DNA from 3 places in the Vibrio gangliei genome. Region 1 is predicted to be linked to each of the others. Evidence: riboswitches for the same ligand, from Rfam matches in the RefSeq annotation. Region 1 holds a riboswitch; each other region holds the start of a gene.
What was found. A riboswitch is a leader RNA that binds a small molecule or an ion and turns the genes downstream of it on or off. The one in region 1 is predicted to bind thiamine pyrophosphate.
Positions count from the first base shown of each region.

Region 2: linked by a shared signal. The riboswitch ahead of thiC (phosphomethylpyrimidine synthase ThiC) and the one ahead of thiB (thiamine ABC transporter substrate binding subunit) in region 1 are both predicted to bind thiamine pyrophosphate.
Region 3: linked by a shared signal. The riboswitch ahead of thiD (bifunctional hydroxymethylpyrimidine kinase/phosphomethylpyrimidine kinase) and the one ahead of thiB (thiamine ABC transporter substrate binding subunit) in region 1 are both predicted to bind thiamine pyrophosphate.

Region 1 covers NZ_AP021869.1:395,495-401,557, forward strand. Annotated here, with positions in the region: gene mpl (UDP-N-acetylmuramate:L-alanyl-gamma-D-glutamyl-meso-diaminopimelate ligase) at 22-1,380, shown strand; gene Vgang_RS01835 (flavin prenyltransferase UbiX) at 1,482-2,111, shown strand; TPP riboswitch at 2,160-2,273, shown strand; gene thiB (thiamine ABC transporter substrate binding subunit) at 2,304-3,320, shown strand; gene thiP (thiamine/thiamine pyrophosphate ABC transporter permease ThiP) at 3,382-4,971, shown strand; gene thiQ (thiamine ABC transporter ATP-binding protein) at 4,971-5,714, shown strand; gene Vgang_RS01855 (hypothetical protein) at 5,739-6,063, opposite strand, start outside.
Region 2 covers NZ_AP021869.1:2,518,426-2,524,488, forward strand. Annotated here, with positions in the region: gene Vgang_RS11640 (HesA/MoeB/ThiF family protein) at 1-193, opposite strand, end outside; gene thiE (thiamine phosphate synthase) at 220-1,446, opposite strand; gene thiC (phosphomethylpyrimidine synthase ThiC) at 1,439-3,403, opposite strand; TPP riboswitch at 3,522-3,619, opposite strand; gene Vgang_RS11655 (voltage-gated chloride channel family protein) at 3,690-5,060, opposite strand; fluoride riboswitch at 5,141-5,208, opposite strand; tRNA gene Vgang_RS11660 (tRNA-Asp) at 5,409-5,485, opposite strand; rRNA gene rrf (5S ribosomal RNA) at 5,516-5,631, opposite strand; rRNA gene Vgang_RS11670 (23S ribosomal RNA) at 5,768-6,063, opposite strand, start outside.
Region 3 covers NZ_AP021870.1:473,023-479,085, forward strand. Annotated here, with positions in the region: gene Vgang_RS14155 (DUF502 domain-containing protein) at 1-683, opposite strand, end outside; gene Vgang_RS14160 (zinc transporter ZntB) at 825-1,766, shown strand; gene Vgang_RS14165 (sterol desaturase family protein) at 1,803-2,591, opposite strand; TPP riboswitch at 2,734-2,831, shown strand; gene thiD (bifunctional hydroxymethylpyrimidine kinase/phosphomethylpyrimidine kinase) at 2,888-3,787, shown strand; gene Vgang_RS14175 (ABC transporter ATP-binding protein) at 3,789-4,625, shown strand; gene Vgang_RS14180 (ABC transporter permease) at 4,640-5,419, shown strand; gene Vgang_RS14185 (ABC transporter substrate-binding protein) at 5,507-6,063, shown strand, end outside.

The DNA of each region.
Region 1 (6,063 bases):
AATGGGGCAGGAACCTCAGTTATGCATATTCATATTCTTGGTATTTGTGGCACATTCATGGGAGGCGCTGCCGTATTAGCGCGTCAATTAGGACATAAAGTCACCGGTTGTGACGCCAATGTTTATCCACCAATGAGTACATTGCTCGAATCTCAAGGTATTGAAATTATTGAAGGCTTTGATCCTAGTCAGCTTGATCCTGCACCAGACTTAGTCGTGATTGGTAATGCTATGAGCCGCGGCAACCCATGCGTGGAATATGTATTAAATAACAATCTGAAATACACCTCCGGCCCGCAATGGTTGCAAGAATTCTTGTTGCATGATCGTTGGGTGCTTGCGGTTTCTGGTACTCACGGTAAAACCACCACTTCAAGTATGCTGTCTTGGATCTTAGAAGATTGTGGTTATGCGCCCGGTTTTCTGGTTGGCGGCGTATTAGGTAACTTCGGTGTGTCTGCTCGTTTAGGTGAAAGCATGTTTTTTGTGGTGGAAGCGGACGAATATGACAGTGCTTTTTTCGATAAGCGTTCTAAGTTTGTGCATTACCACCCACGCACGTTAGTCATGAACAATCTTGAATTTGACCATGCGGATATTTTTGACGATCTAGAAGCAATCAAACGCCAATTCCACCATTTAGTCCGTACGGTTCCTGGTAATGGGCGCATCTTAGTGCCAGCGAATGATGATGGTCTCACGGATGTGATCAAGCGTGGTTGTTGGAGTGAGCTTGAGCACATTGGTGATGATGGTCATTGGAAAGCAGAAAAGATTCAAAAAGATGGCAGTCACTTTACTGTGTTCTTAGATGGTCAGTTACAAGGCGAAGTTAAATGGGACTTGGTTGGCGAGCATAATGTGAATAATGCTTTGATGGCGATTGCCGCTGCGCGTCATGTTGGCGTAACTCCGGATTTGGCCTGTGAAGCCTTAGGTAAATTCATTAATACTAAACGCCGCCTAGAGCTAAAAGGCGAAGTAAATGGCGTGAAAGTGTATGACGATTTTGCTCATCACCCAACCGCGATTGATCTGACGTTAGAAGGCTTACGTAATAAAGTGGGCGACAGTAAAATTATTGCCGTGTTTGAACCTCGCTCTAGCACTATGAAAATGGGCGTACATAAACACACATTAGCCGCAGCCTTTAAACATGCCGATGAAGTGTGTCTGTATCAGCCAAATAACATTAAGTGGAACGTGCAAGATGTGGCGGATCAATGTGCTCAGCCAAGTTATGTTGATGACAATATTGATAACTTTGTGGCGCATATCGTGGCTCAAGCGCAAACGGGCGATCAAATCTTAGTGATGAGTAATGGTGGCTTTGAAGGCATACATGGCAAATTACTCACCGCGTTAGAAGCGAAGCAGTAATCACCATCATTCAGTAATCTTAGCTGCGGATAAGTAAAAAGATCATAGTAGGCAAAAAGATCATGATGATCTTTTTACTGTTAAAGGTATAGGAGCATGGTATGACTCAAGTTGCAGATAAACGAATTACCTTAGCGTTCACTGGCGCTTCAGGTGCACCTTATGGGTTACGCTTACTGGAATGTTTGCTTGCTGCCGACTATACCGTGTATCTGTTGATTTCCTCGGCGGCTAGAGTGGTGATGGCAACTGAGCATGATTTAAAGCTACCTAGCGGACCTGATGCCGCTCAAAAAGCGTTAGTTGAACACTTATATTGTGACAGCGATAAATTGGTCGTGTGTGGCAAAGAAGATTGGTTTTCACCAGTGGCTTCTGGCTCTGCGGCGCCGAAAAAAATGGTGGTATGCCCATGTTCGGCTGGCAGTGTCGCATCGATTGCCCACGGCATATCGGATAACTTAATTGAACGTGCTGCGGATGTGGTGATGAAAGAGCGTGGCCAGTTGCTGCTGGTGGTGCGTGAAACGCCATTCTCAACGCTGCACTTAGAAAACATGCATAAGTTGTCGCAAATGGGCGTCACTATTATGCCTGCCGCGCCGGGGTTTTATCATCAACCGAAAACCATCGACGATCTGGTTGATTTTATGGTGGCGCGTATTTTAGATCACCTTGGCATTGAGCAGGGGCTGGTGCCACGTTGGGGTTATGATCAGCGTAATGAATAAAACTCATCGCGTTGATTGATCATCTCTGACTATATTGTATACAATCTACACGACTCATCGGGGTGCGAGTTTATACGCAGTAATTTGTGTAAAAACTGGCTGAGATAACACCCGTGACCTGAACCAGATAATGCTGGCGTAGGAAATGAGTGAAGCTAGCCTTCCTTTTTCTTGTGCCGCTCACTAAAAAGGATGCTTATAGTGAACTTCACATCGAAATCTTTTACGCTACTGGCGTTGTCATGCGCTGCCGTGTTTACTTCTTCTGTCATGGCAGCAGAAAAGCCCACGCTCACCGTTTATACCTACGATTCTTTCACTTCTGATTGGGGCCCGGGCCCGAAAATCAAAACGGCATTTGAAGCTCAATGCGGCTGTAATCTGAATTTTGTTGCACTTGATGATGGCGGCTCGGTGTTGAGTCGAATTCGTATGGAAGGCTCGACCACCAAAGCGGATGTGGTTTTGGGTTTAAACAACAATATTATGGCGCAAGCACAAGCGACGGGTTTACTGGCAAAGCACGATGTTGATACCTCCAAAGTGACGATTCCTGGTGGTTGGAATAACGATTATTTTGTGCCATTTGATTATGGCTATTTCGCGTTTGTGTACGATAAAACCAAAATGAAGAACCCGCCGAAAAGCATGAAAGAGCTGGTGGAGCGTGATGATTTCAATATCATTTATCAAGATCCACGCACCTCAATCACAGGGCAAGGTTTATTGTTGTGGGTAAAAGATGTCTATGGCGATGACGCCGCTCAGGCTTGGAAACAAATCGCGAAGAAGACGGTCACGGTAAGCAAAGGTTGGTCGGACTCTTATCCTATGTTCTTAAAAGGCGAGAGTGATATGGTGCTCTCTTACAGTACCTCTCCGGCTTACCACATCATTGCTGAAAATGATCCCAACTACGCAGCGGCTGACTTTGCTGAAGGTCAATATGCACAAATTGAACTTGCCGCTAAGTTAAAAAGCTCAAAACACCAAAAACTTGCTGATGAGTTTATGCAGTTTATTTTGAGTGATGATTTCCAATCGGTGATGGCGACAGGCAACTGGATGTATCCGGTGACCGACATTGAATTGCCAAAAGGTTATGAGCAATTAACCGTACCGAGCAAAATGTTGTCGCTGGATCCTGAAGTGGTTGCCAAACAGTTGAAAAGCTGGACTCGCGAATGGCAAATGGCACTTTCGGAATAATGTCTAAGTTGATTGGTCATTAGAATGAGCGGTAATAAAGTGCGTGAGGTCGGGCGCTAACATGGTCAATATTCAGGTACCTAAATTAGGTATTGTCGTGGCATCGGCTATTGGCCTGTTCGTGGTATCGACCGTGGTGGCATTGATTCATCATGCCCCGACACTCAATATGGGTTGGATTTTATCTGATCCTTATTACCGCCACATTACCTTCTTTAGTTTTTACCAAGCGTCGTTATCGATGCTACTCAGTGTGGGGTTGGCCATTCCTGTCGCCCATGCGCTTTCGAGGCGAGAGTTTTTTGGTAAATCTATACTGCTGAAATTGTTTGCTTCCACTTTAGTACTACCAGTATTAGTCGGCGTATTTGGTATTGTAGCTATCTTGGGCAATAGTGGTTTAGTGGCACAACTGTTCCGATTCTTCGACAGTCAGCTCCCATTTTCTATCTATGGTTTAAGTGGCATCTTGGTCGCCCATGTCTTTTTTAATTTGCCTTACGCGAGTCGATTGTTATTGCATGCTTTGGAATCGATTCCTAATGAGCAGCATAAATTGTGTGCGCATTTAGGCATGACCGGTTGGCAAAAGTTTCGACAAGTCGAATGGCCGAGAATGAGGCAGCAACTTCCGCAAATTGCTGGCCTTGTGTTTATGTTGTGCTTCACCAGTTTCTCAACCGTAATGGCACTTGGCGGTGGCCCCAAATCCACCACTATTGAACTTGCGATTTATCAGGCGATTAAGTTTGATTTTGATTTACAGGCCGGTGCGATTTTGGCGCTGTGGCAAATGCTGCTGTGTGGTGGGTTAAGCCTGCTGTTATTAAAGCTGACTAAAACCTTACCAACTTCCGATGCGGCCAGTCATCAACGTTATGCTTTTTTTATTGATAGCTCAAAAGCGAAATGGTGGGATGCGTTTTGGATTGTTTCAGCGGCGATCTTGGTGTTGCCGCCGTTAATGATGGTGGTGGGACAAGGGTTAAATCCTCGCTCCTTTGCGGTATTGCAAGATGAGAAATTTTGGCATGCTTTGAGTGCATCGGTACAAATTGCCACGCTTGCCAGCTGTTTGGCGTTATTACTCGGCATGGCGATTTTATTGACCAGTCGAGCTTGGCACTTAAAAGGTCAATCGAGTCGCGCGGGTAAAGTAGAATTAATGGGCACTATTATTTTGGTCACGCCAGGTATTGTGCTCAGTACGGGGCTGTTTTTGCTGTTACGTGAGCGGGTTGATGTGTTCAGTTTGGCATTTTGGGTTGTGGTGGTGATCAATAGCTTAATGGGGTTGCCATACATCATTAAAACCTTGAGTCAGCCAATGTTGCAGACGGCGCAGCAATATCACTCTCTTTGTCAAAGTTTAGGCATGGCAGGCTGGAACCGTTTTCGTTTGGTGGAATGGCGAGCGTTAAATAAAACCATCGCACATGCGTTTTCGATTTGTTTCATGTTTTCTATGGGCGATCTGAGTGCGATCGCTTTATTTGGCAGCCAATCTTTAACGACGTTGCCTTTGTATTTATTCCAATTGTTAGGCAGCTATCAAATTCAGGCCGCGGCCATGGTCGCCCTTTGTTTATTACTGTTTAGCCTGTTGTGTTTTGTGCTTATCGAACGTGTCTTTAAACGTGGTAGTCAATAATGAAAAAAGGGTGTGAACAAAGCGCTATCGCTGTCTCTTTAGACCAAGTGCAGTATGAATATCAAAATGAATGTTTTGAATTTGAACTGCAACTTCCCGCAGGCGCTATCATGGCTTTGATGGGAGCGAGCGGCTCTGGAAAGTCGACATTACTGAGTTTGGTCGCCGGTTTCATTGAGCCAAGCCAGGGGCAGATTTTGGTCAATGGCGATAATGTTGTTGGGCGAGCGCCACATCAGCGTCCAGTCGCCATGCTATTTCAAGAGCATAATTTATTTACCCATTTAACCGTCAGGCAAAATATTGGCTTGGGTTTACATCCGGGGCTAAAACTTACGGCGGAGCAGCAGCAATTAGTGCAGCAAGCTGCGCAGCAAGTTGGAATCGAAGAATTACTCGAACGTTTGCCAGAGCAGTTATCGGGCGGGCAAAGACAGCGTGTCGCATTGGCACGTTGTTTTGTTCAGCCACATACCATTTGGTTATTGGATGAGCCATTTTCGGCGCTCGATCCTGTACTGCGCGAGGATATGTTGCGGTTGGTTGCTAAGCTCGCTGAGCAGCGAAAATTGACAGTGTTAATGGTGACCCACCATATTAGCGATGCCAAAATGATTGCCAGTCATTTTGCCTTTATGCAGCAAGGGCGAGTCAGTGAAGTCGGGGAAATGGAAACCTTGAATCCAGCGCATGAAAATGAAGCGCTGCAAGCTTTTTTGCAAGCGGGAGGCATCACCGGCTAGAATTTCAAGACCAACAGACCAACTCTATTTGTGTGAGAGTGATTCTGATTTAACACGCTTAAAGTCAACGTAGTAACAAAGTGCTGAGTAGAACATTAACGCATAGCCCAGCACTTCGGTCCCTTCTTCGGCAACGTTTTTCACTGCTCGCACGAACTCATCACCCAGTAATCCTTCCCAAAGGCTGCCCATACCAAATAAACGTGAAAATATCAGCAAGACCGCTAATCCCACCATCATGGAACTGTTGTTTTTATCTTGCGCGTGTTGGCTTAATCCTGCGACGGTTTTTTCTTTATCTGTGAGTGCAAAGCGAATCGCTGAAGCGGCGACGACCAAGGCTGGCACG
Region 2 (6,063 bases), 470 kb from region 1:
AGTCAACGTTATCGCCATCAGCCACAACCAAGCTGCCCACTCCAGCACCAGCCAAATACATCGCCGCAGCCGAGCCTAAACCACCACAACCCACCAACAATACTTTGCTTGCCATTAACTTTTCTTGTCCGGTTTCAGCGATTTCCGGCACCATGATTTGTCTTTGGTAGCGTTGAAATTGTTGGTCGTTCATACCGTTTCCTTAATTACCTTTTAGTGTCACTGCGATATACAAGCAGCCTGATTAGCGTGCTGCGACTGCATTATTTGATAGAAAGAATCTATCGCCAATTGTATATCATCTGCCAATGTAATAGCACGAACCACCGCGAGGCTATTCACACCTGTCTGCCATATTTTTGCAGCGTTATGCAAATCAATTCCTCCTATCGCGACGGTAGGAAGTAATTCCCCCACTAACTGCTGATATAACGTCAACTTTGTTATACCTTGCGGCTGCGATGGCATAGCTTTTGTCGTCGTAGCAAAAATATGCCCAAGCGCGATGTAAGAAGGTTTAAAATGCATTGCACGTAAGATCTCATGATAGCCATGCGTTGAAATACCCAATCTCATTCCCGCTTGCTGAATAGCCATCAAGTCAGCACTGGCTAAGTCTTCTTGTCCTAAATGAACGCCATATGCGCCATGTTTAATGGCCAGTTGCCAATAATCGTTTATAAACACTTGCGCACCATATTGTTCACCTAGCGCCACTGCTTGCTTAATTTCAGATTCTAAACTGACTGAGTTTTTATATTTAATTCTTAGCTGTACCGTTTTTACCCCTGAAGATAAAACCTTTTCGATCCAAGCGGATGAATCAACAACGGGATACAAACTTAAATCATCAGTATTGACAGGCAAGAAAGGTGCACATTGCTGTGTTTCTAAAGTAGTTAAATGTTCAAAATCACTTGCTTTGTGCGGCCATGATGTTTCACGTGAAACACAAGAATGAAATGTAGCCGCATTAGCAATGACAAGCGCATCTTCAATTTCAAACTCCAAAGCTAAAGCCAATACAAACCAACAATAATGATGCATAGGATCATTCAAACTAATGTGTTTTGGGTAGGCCAGTTTTGTGGTTTGTGATTTGGGCTTACGATATATATCAAGATTTTTACCACTTGCCGCAACGCCAATAGAAATAGCGTGCGGTGATAAACCATCATTCTGAAAGCCGTAACACAAGGTGATAACGCTATTATCACTGACAGTATTTTCATCAGTTGGATGCGTATTTAGCGGCTGGAAATAAGGAATAACACGTAGTGTTTTATCGGCAAAATAAACCGTGCTAGTAAGTAAGTTGTCCGAACCAACAGACTCAAAACTGATCGAAGGAGACGGAAACCCGACGTCATTAGCCGCAGTAAGACAACATTGCATCAAGGTTGATAACTGCATGTTTGCAGAGGAAGATAATTCAACGCTATTCATTGGTTTCAACCTCTTGCTTTGAAGGCTTAGCCTCGACAGCAGGATGATAAAGTTCTGAACCAGAGGCCAAAAACTCAGCCGACTTCTGCTTCATCCCCTCTAATGGATCATCAAGCATTTTAATTTCAATCGCCTGATCGGCGGCAACCTGCTCGGTATCTTTGGCATATTCACGCACTTCTTGAGAGATTTTCATGGAGCAAAACTTAGGGCCGCACATCGAACAAAAATGTGCGACCTTACCCGATTCTTGCGGCAAAGTTTCATCATGAAATGCCAGCGCCGTTTCTGGATCGAGGGAAAGATTGAATTGATCATGCCAACGAAATTCAAAACGAGCTTTAGACAAAGCATTATCACGGATTTGTGCTCCTGGGTGCCCTTTGGCTAAATCCCCCGCATGTGCAGCTAGCTTATAAGTGATAAGGCCGGTTTTGACATCTTCTTTATTCGGCAAACCAAGGTGCTCTTTGGGCGTGACATAACATAGCATTGCACAGCCAAACCAACCAATCATAGCGGCACCAATCCCTGAAGTTATGTGATCGTAGCCAGGGGCAATATCTGTTGTTAAAGGACCTAAGGTATAAAAAGGTGCTTCGTGACAGTGCTTTAATTGCTCATCCATATTCTCTTTGATCATATGCATTGGCACATGACCAGGGCCTTCAATCATGACTTGAACATCATATTCCCAAGCGATTTTCGTCAACTCACCTAATGTACGTAATTCAGCAAACTGTGCTTCATCATTGGCATCAGCGATCGAACCAGGGCGTAAACCATCACCAAGTGATAACGCCACATCATATTGAGCACAAATCTCACAAATTTCACGAAAGTGAGTATATAAAAAGCTTTCTTGATGATGGGCTAAACACCACTTGGCAATGATCGAACCGCCACGAGAAACAATGCCTGTCACACGTTTCGCCGTCATTGGAACATAACGTAGTAATAAGCCTGCATGGATAGTGAAATAATCAACACCTTGCTCGGCTTGCTCAATTAAGGTGTCTCGCATCACTTCCCAGTTGAGGTTTTCAGCGACACCATTAACCTTTTCTAGCGCTTGATACATAGGAACCGTACCGATTGGTACTGGGCTATTGCGTAGAATCCACTCTCGGGTTTCATGAATATTACGACCAGTTGATAGATCCATCACCGTATCGCCGCCCCATCGAGTAGACCAAACCAGCTTTTCAACTTCTTCTTCAATCGACGATGACACAGAAGAATTACCAATATTGGCATTCACTTTAATCAAAAAGTTACGCCCAATAATCATAGGCTCAGACTCTGGGTGGTTAATATTGGATGGAATAATTGCCCGGCCTTCTGCTACTTCGCGACGAACAAATTCTGGGGTAATTTCTTTGGGTAAGTGTGCGCCAAAGCTTTGTCCTGGATGTTGCTGATTGAGCTGTTCATCTGCAAACTTTTGACGCCCCATATTTTCACGAATGGCGATAAATTCCATTTCAGGAGTAATGATGCCTTGGCGCGCATAATGAAGTTGGGTGACACATTTTCCTGCTTTAGCTTTACGAATTTTAGGTAAATTGCCATAACGCAATTCATCTAACGTCTCATCATCCAAACGCTGCTGCGTAAAACGAGAAGAAACTTGCTCCAGATATTCAGTATCTTCCCTTTCCTCAATCCAACTTTCTCTTAATTTTGGCAACCCTTCATACAGGTTTATTTCATAATTAGGATCGGTATACACACCAGAGGTATCGTAAACCTGAATGGGTTCATTAGGCTCAAAAACTGGATTATCTTTTGTCCCACCAATCAGACTATCTGCGAGGCTAATTTGACGCATAGGTACACGTAAGTCTGGGCGGCTGCCTTCAATATAGACTTTTTGTGAGTTGGGATAAGGTTGTACAGACAACGAATCAATAAAGTTTTTCGCTGCCATTCTGGCTTGTTTACGACTTGACGACATAGCATTTTCCTTTAACTGTATAAGTTAGACCCTTAACGGGAAATGCTTGACGGATTTGATGCACAAGAGAGTAACTGTAAGACACAGCTACATTTATAGAGGGGGTAATTGTAGTAAAGATTACTCTTCTCTCGTTCCCTACGCAGGTATTAGCCTGTTCAGGTTCAACGGATCCCGCAACGCGGTCTCAGCCTTATGGCACTCCGACAAGTTTATCGAGTATATAAAGTGAACATATTATCATCAAGTTTAATCATCAAAATTTGTGATAATAAATACAATGCTTTTATTTTTTCAATTTATTGATCAAAGAAGCGAACAAGCTCGAATGCGTCTCCCGCAATTGGCCAATTTTTCCATCGAACTTTGGCGCCTCTTTCAAATCAAATAATTTAGGCACCGCCACTCTTTGAGAAGAATAAATTCCGGTATGTCCGCTAAAGTAATAAGCGGTGTAGCAGACTACAGCAAAATACAAAATATATTCGGAACCAAATAACTCAACGCCCATAATGGTGCAAGCTAAAGGTGTGTTGGTGGCGGCGGCAAATACTGCAATAAAGCCTAAGGCAGCAAACAGCTCTGGAGGTGCACCTAACAACCAAGCTAATGTATTTCCTAACGTTGCACCAATAAAAAATAGTGGCGTGACTTCACCACCTTTAAAACCTACTGATAGTGTCAATGCGGTCAAAATCAGCTTGAGTAGCCAGCTATACCACTCAGCACCACCTTGATGAAAAGCAGAGAGAATGCTAACCCCTCCTTCTCGACTACTGTAGACGCCAAGACCGGTATAATCGTAGTTACCAATCAATTTAGTCATGATGATTACTAAGACACCACCGACAAAAACAATCAAATATGGATTTTTGAGCGTTAATTTAAAGAAGTCTTTTAAAGAATGGGTTAATTCACCAAACAAATAACCAGCCAAACCAAAGCCAACACCAGCGACTAAGATTTTAAGCAGCAAGTATGGATCAACTTTTACAACATGATCGAGCAATTGATAGGTTTCCAGAAAATCTATTCGGTAATGCGTATGATGCGCCCCTAAAGCCGTACAGACAACATCTGCAATAATTGCAGCAAATAAGGCTGGAACAATAGCATCATACTTCAAACGTCCAATAGCGAGCACTTCTAGAGCGAAAATTGCTCCTGTTAACGGCGTACCGAAAATTGCACCAAAGCCAGCGGCAATGCCTGATATCAGCAGTAAGCGTTTATCTGACTCTGATAACTTAAACAATTTAGCGAAATAATTCGAAGCTGCGCCACCAATTTGGACCGCCGTTCCTTCTCGACCAGCAGATCCTCCAAACAAATGTGTCATAACGGTAGTAATTAAAACTAATGGTCCCATTCGAGTAGGAATACCGGCACCTGGCTGATGTATTTCATCCATGATTAAGTTATTACCATCATCCGAATTTTTGCCCAATTCTTTGTATAAATAGAGAATAACCAGACCGGCAAAAGGTAATAAATATAATAGCCAGGTGTTAGCTTCACGAGTAGTCGTCGCTTCAGCAAGCAACCACAAGAAGAAAGCATTTAAAGCGCCAATAGCGGCAGAAACCGGCAAGAGAATAAGAATCCAACGTAATATTTGGAGGAATAGCTTAGGATTAGCCTTTAATGGATGAGACATGTATCTTCCTAATATAAATAAGATTTAAGCAAAGGATAGATACATTGAGAGTATTTGAAAACCTGCAGATAGATCTATCCCATCTAGCAGGAGTCATTATCTCAAAAATTTGAGCGGTTAACGGTGGAACCCCATCACCTATGATAAGCATCACGCGAAGATCATATAATTTGTTACTTAACTATGCAAGGTAATAGATATAGACGAAATTGACTTCAATCAAGCAGAACTAAAATTCAGGCCCTCGTTATAAACACCAATTAATGATAATAGCTGCATGCGATAGAACTTTATTTACTACAAATACAAAAAAGCCTCGTCAGTGATGACGAGGCTTCGTAAAATAAGTGGCGGAGCGGACGGGACTCGAACCCGCGACCCCCGGCGTGACAGGCCGGTATTCTAACCAACTGAACTACCGCTCCGCAGCGTCTATTCAGTAATAGATATTCAAAGCCTGGCGATGTCCTACTCTCACATGGGGAAGCCCCACACTACCATCGGCGCTACTTCGTTTCACTTCTGAGTTCGGCATGGAATCAGGTGGGTCCAAAGCGCTATGGTCGCCAAGCAAATTCTTTTGTTAATCGCCGTTAGGCGCTTAACTTAATTCGGAAAGCTGTTTGCTATCTCTAGCTAAAGTCTCATCACTCATTCAAGTGCTTATCTGTATTCTTTTGAGTCCATCAAAACCCTTTAGGTGTTGTATGGTTAAGCCTCACGGGCAATTAGTATTGGTTAGCTCAACGCCTCGCAGCGCTTACACACCCAACCTATCAACGTCGTAGTCTCCGACAACCCTTTAGGACGCTTAAAGCGCCAGGGAAGACTCATCTCAGGGCTCGCTTCGTGCTTAGATGCTTTCAGCACTTATCGATTCCGAACTTAGCTACCGGGCAATGCCATTGGCATGACAACCCGAACACCAGAGGTTCGTCCACTCCGGTCCTCTCGTACTAGGAGCAGCCCCCTTCAATCTTCCAACGCCCACGGCAGATAGGGA
Region 3 (6,063 bases), on a different replicon from region 1:
TGTTCCTCGTTTTTCAATACCTTACCGAGTGCATCGTCAGGCTTTTTAGGTAACGTCAATCCGCATGATATTAACGTCGCCGTGAGTTGTTCAACGCCTAAATGAGGCACATATTGCAGATCTTCTTTCTTTTCAAAACGTACGTAACCATTAGATAAGTTGATAGCCTGCGGCACAAATACCACATGATAACCGTCTTCCGGCACAGGGTAGAACTCACCATCTGGCCCTAAAAACATTTCTCCGTTTTGATTTGGGATCATCCAAGTAGGACCAAGATCGAAGACGATTTCTTTTGAATTAGGCCCCGACCAAGAACGAGCAAAAGCGGGCTTCTTGAACGGAGATTCTTCAGAGGTCAATGCTTCCATTATTTGTTTGGTGGAACTATGAATGATGCCAAAGCCTGGAATTCGGTTGATGGTTTTATCTGAAAGCCAAGTGTAGAAACGCTGTTGTAGTTTACCGTCAAAAATGAGTCCGACAATAAACATCAAAAGTAGGGCCATGATAAGGCCAAATCCCCAAATCCCGCTCAGTGTTTTATGTAACTCTTCCGGTAAGAAGTAGCCGGCGCTTTTATCCATAAATGACACAACCGCGTTTACCACCCAACCGGCAAACACCAAGGGAATGATAAATAACATGCCGATTTTAATTTTACGGATCAGAAACTTTTTCATATGAGTCGTTATCCTTGCCAAGATTAAACGATGAGTTTTGAACTATTGTAACGTTATTGATAATTCACCTTAACTATTTCTTGAACCTTTATGTAACCTCTGCGTTAATAGTTTTAATTGATTGAAAGTAGAGCACAAACTATGTCACACAGCTTTTTGATTGAACAATGGGATTTTTCGACGTTTCCAGCCAAACGTGTTGAGCCAAAAGAACCGTTGGGATTATTGCAAGAAAATCACTGGTATCACTGTCAGCGTGAGGCAAAAGAACTTCGCCATTGGCTGCTAGTTAACGACTTTGAAAGTGGTGTTGTGGACAGTTTATTGGCTGATGACACACGTCCTCGCTTTGAGTTATTTGATGATCAGTCTTTCTTGTTGATTATGCGAGGTGTGAACCTAAATGAAGGTGCAACACCGGATGATATGCTCAGTGTGCGTATTTTGTGGCATAAAGGCATTCTCATTTCTACTCGTAAAATTTCCTCCAAAGCCATTACTGACATCCGTCAAGCGCTGGACGAACAGCGTGGTCCTAAAACAACAGCACGTTTGTTGTTAGCGATTATTGATGGATTAAACCAAAATATTGCTCAATTTCTGGATGGGGTTGAAGAACAGCTGTTTGAGATTGAAGAAGGTAATGGCAGTAACCATGACTTGCATGTAATACATAAGCGACTGTTAAAACTGCGTCGTTTTATGAAACCGCAACGTTATGCACATGATGACTTCTTAGAAGTTCAACACCCAGAAATGGAGGAGGTTGAACTCAAAATGCGTAACTCGCTAGATACCGTGATACGAATTAACGAATCGATTGATTTTTACTTAGAACAAATACAATTAATCAAAGCAGATATCGAACAAGAACAAGCTGAAAAGATGAACCGTAACACTTATCTCTTTACGGTTATCGCCGCCATTTTCTTACCGGTGGGTTTCTTAACGGGTTTATTGGGTATCAACATTGGTGGTATGCCCGGTGTCGATAATCCAATGGCATTTTGGTTGTTTTGTGTAGGGCTTGGCGTTACTTTTGTATTTGAATTCATGCTGTTACGTTGGCTGAGGTTTTTCTGATTCCTATAGGATAATAAGTTACAGTGTAATGTTTTATCAGTTTTTTCGAAAAGGCTGACTCAACATCCGCCACAAGCTCTGTTCTTTCGGCTGACGAAAGAGCGAAATCCCAATCTGCAAATTTTGGTGACCCTCTTTGGGCTGTGCAACATAACTCCCAAAGAGTCGGTCCCAAACCGATAAGCAAAAGCCATAGTTGCTGTCGGTTTCCTCTCGATGAATGGAGTGATGAACTCGATGCATGTCGGGTGTAACAATCCACTTTCTTAGTTTCACATCAATGCTGTTAGAGATATTGACGTTACTGTGGTTAAACATGGCGCAGCCGTTAAGTAGTATTTCAAAAATGAAAACCGCCATAACAGGAATGCCTAACACGAAAATAATGGCTATTTTGAGCAGCATAGAAAGCCAAATTTCGATGAAATGGAAACGGAAACCTGTGGTCACATCGATGTCTTGATCTGCATGATGAACGCGATGTAAACGCCATAATACGGGCACTTTGTGAAAGATTCTGTGTTGCCAATAGATGCACATATCAAGAATGATCACGGATAAAATGAGGCTTGCGATGGGAGGCATATTCCATTGATTGAATAGCCCTAATTGCTGAGATTCTACGACTTGAGCTGCGCCAATCGCGAGAATAGGTAGCGTCCAAGGCAGCAAAAGACTATTTAGCACCACCAAACCTACATTGTTGAGCCATCGATACCATTTAGGCTGGCCAAGCACCTTCTTCAGGCTAAATGATTCCCACATCGCCATAAAAAGGAAGATCAGCAAAAATGCGCTCATTCTGATTATTGCTTGATTTTCCATGAATGCTCCAATGTAAAGTGTAGATACATATTCTAACCCGTAATTCCGGCTATGACTTTAGGATGAATAGAATTATCTGAATACAACGTCAAAAGTTCATTCACTAATGCTTTACATTCCTATTGTTGACGATTAGATTAACCACCATTAGTCGGGGGGCCAGTAGGCTGAGATCACTAAGTGAGACCCGTTGAACCTGATCCAATTAACATTGGCGTAGGGAACTAATGAACGTGTCTTCTAAGATCGCTCGATCGCCACACGTCTATTACTTCCACGCGCTTTGAGGAAGTAATATGAATCAAAATTCAACAACTACCGATTCTTCCGTTACTGCAAGCAAATCAAGCCATCATTCATTGACGCCTAATATATTGACAATTGCAGGTTCAGATTCTGGTGGTGGTGCAGGCATTCAAGCCGATATTAAAGCGATTTCTGCCACGGGTGGCTTTGCTTGTTCGGCTATTACCGCTTTAACGGCGCAAAATACACAAGGTGTGCATTCCATTTATTCGGTTTCAGCATCGTTCATTGCCGATCAACTCGATACGGTATTGTCCGATATTGATATTGCGGCAGTTAAGATTGGAATGCTTAATGATAGCCAAGTCATAGAAGTCATTGCACAGAAGCTAAAGCACTATAACTTAATGAATGTAGTGTTGGATCCAGTTATGGTAGCCACTAGCGGTGATCCATTAATACAACCCCAAGCAATTGAAACGCTGAAAGAATGTTTAATTCCAATAGTTGATGTCATTACTCCAAACTTGCCAGAAGCCGCTTTATTACTTGGACAAAGTAATATTCAAAATGAGTCGCAAGTCGGTGAGCTAATTGAACGTATTCAACATGACTCATTGCTTTCTTCGTGTGACGTTTTACTAAAAGGCGGTCATTTACAGGGAGAGTACAGCACTGATTGGTTGATCAACAAAAATAACGTTTCTAGTTATAGGCACCCTAGAGTGAATACAAAAAACACTCATGGAACAGGATGCACATTATCTTCTGCTATTGCTTCTTATCTCGGACAAGGCTTCGCATTATCTGAAGCGGTCGATAAAGCCAAAGTTTATCTTTCAGAAGCCTTGCTTCATGCCGATAGATTGAATGTTGGCGAAGGTGCTGGTCCTGTTCATCATTTTTATGCTTTGAACAGGCATTCATACTCAGACAAGTCGGATGATTGATATGCCTGTCGATATTGACATCAATGATCTGACCTTCCGCTTTTCTGATAGCGATGATTGCTTATTTAAGGGTTTAAGCCATTGCTTTAAGGCGGGAACTTGGACAAGCATTCTCGGTGCGAGTGGTTGTGGCAAAACAACATTACTAAAGCTCATCGCAGGTTTAGTTACGCAATCAACAATGCAAGGCAATATTCAATTTCGTTCTTCAAATGAATCTAAAGTTACTTTATCGCAGCCTAATTCCTATAAACCTATCGCACATAAGCCTATTACTCATAAACCTATTACCTACAAGCCCATAGCTTATATGGGACAAAAAGATTTCTTGTTTCCTTGGCTCGATGTACTGCACAACACATGTTTAGAGCGATATTTGCAAACGGGTAGGTTAACGCTTGATGAAATCAAACAAGCGGAAGCTTTACTTGCTCAGGTTGGGCTAGGTGATGTTATTCGCTACAAACCCAAGCAATTATCTGGGGGAATGAGACAACGTGTCGCGCTTGCTAGAACGTTAATTCAAAACAAACCTGTGGTTTTAATGGATGAACCATTCTCAGCACTGGATTCATTAACTCGCTATGAACTACAAGATCTTGCATGCCAACTGCTTGATGATAAAACGGTTATTTTCATTACTCACGATATTCAAGAAGCCTTGAGAGTCAGTGACCATGTCTTAGTGATGAAAGGAAAACCAGCTTCATTGAATGATGTTCATCTCCCATATTGTGAACAAAAGCCACGAGTCATGAATGCTGAATTTGCTCATTTTCAGCAGAGATTGATGTCTCAGCTGCAATCTCAATCGATTATAAAAGCGGTGAATCGATGAAAAAGCAGCCTTCAATGAATACCCGTCTAGGTAAGTCGTCTTCGTTCGCTTTCTCAAAAAGTTTTCAACCAGTGACGACGTGTTTACTGATCATATTGCTCTGGCAGTTAGTTGTGTGGGGTTTTGCTTTACCAAAATATATTGTTCCTACGCCTGTTGATGTTTGGGAAGCATTCATTCATCAGCCTAGCGTCATATTGAGGCACACCTGGGTAACGCTACAAGAGATTGTAGCCGGTTTAGTGCTTGGGAGCGTATTTGGTGTGGTGAGCGCTTTACTCATGTTACTGAGTCACCGTTTAAATCGTTGGATGATGCCAATTTTAATAGTCAGTCAGGCCATTCCTGTTTTTGCATTAGCTCCAGTTTTAATGCTGTGGTTTGGTTATGGTATGGCCTCAAAAGTAGTGATGTCTGCAATTATCATTTTCTTTCCTATCACGGTTTGTTGCTATGACGGACTAAATAACACACCTAATGGCTTTATTGAATTAGGCAAGACATTTCATTTATCGAGATGGCAGATGTTATGGCGAGTACGATTTCCAGCGGCGATGCCGGCCTTAGCATCTGGATTCAGAGTGTCGGTTGTGATCGCTCCGATAGGCGCAGTGATTGGTGAATGGGTCGGTGCCAGTGAAGGGATTGGTTATTTTATGTTGCAAAGCAATGCTCGGATGCAAACTGCCGATATGTTCTCCGGTTTAGTGGTGCTGTCGATGCTCTCTATTTGTTTATATTTTTCAGTAAATTATTGTTTAACTCGCTGGATCGATTGGGATCTGAGTGACTAAAAGGGATGTATGATGAAAGTGTTTTTAAAGCGTAATAATCTTTTTATAAATCGCAGAAATAGACGTGCTAATGGTTTGATTAACAAAATGTTTATTCTAGCTGCGCTGATATGTACGCTACCCGTAGAAGCGAATGATAAGCTCAGTTTGATGCTTGATTGGTTTGTTAATCCAAATCATGGTCCGATTATTGTGGCTCAGCAGCAAGGTTATTTCAAAGATGCAGGCTTAGAGGTAGAGATTCAAGAGCCGGCAGATCCAACCATGCCACCTAAGTTAGTTGCTGCAGGTAAAGTTGACATGGCCGTCTCTTATGAGCCTAACTTTGTGATGGATTTAGAAGCGGGCTTACCGTTAAAGCGCTCAGCCACGTTGATTGCAACACCATTGAATACCATTTTAGTACTGGATGGCAGTGATATTAAAAAGGTGTCCGATCTGAAAGGAAAAACGGTCGGTATTGCTGTTGCAGGGACAGAAGATGCAATGGTTGGAACCATGCTGCGTGATTCAGGATTAAACCTTTCTGATATCAAAATGGTTAATGTAGGTTGGAATTTATCTTCATCACTGGCATCCAAAAAAGTTGATGCAGTATGGGGTGGATTACGCAATTTTGAACCCAACCAAATGGCATTAGAAGG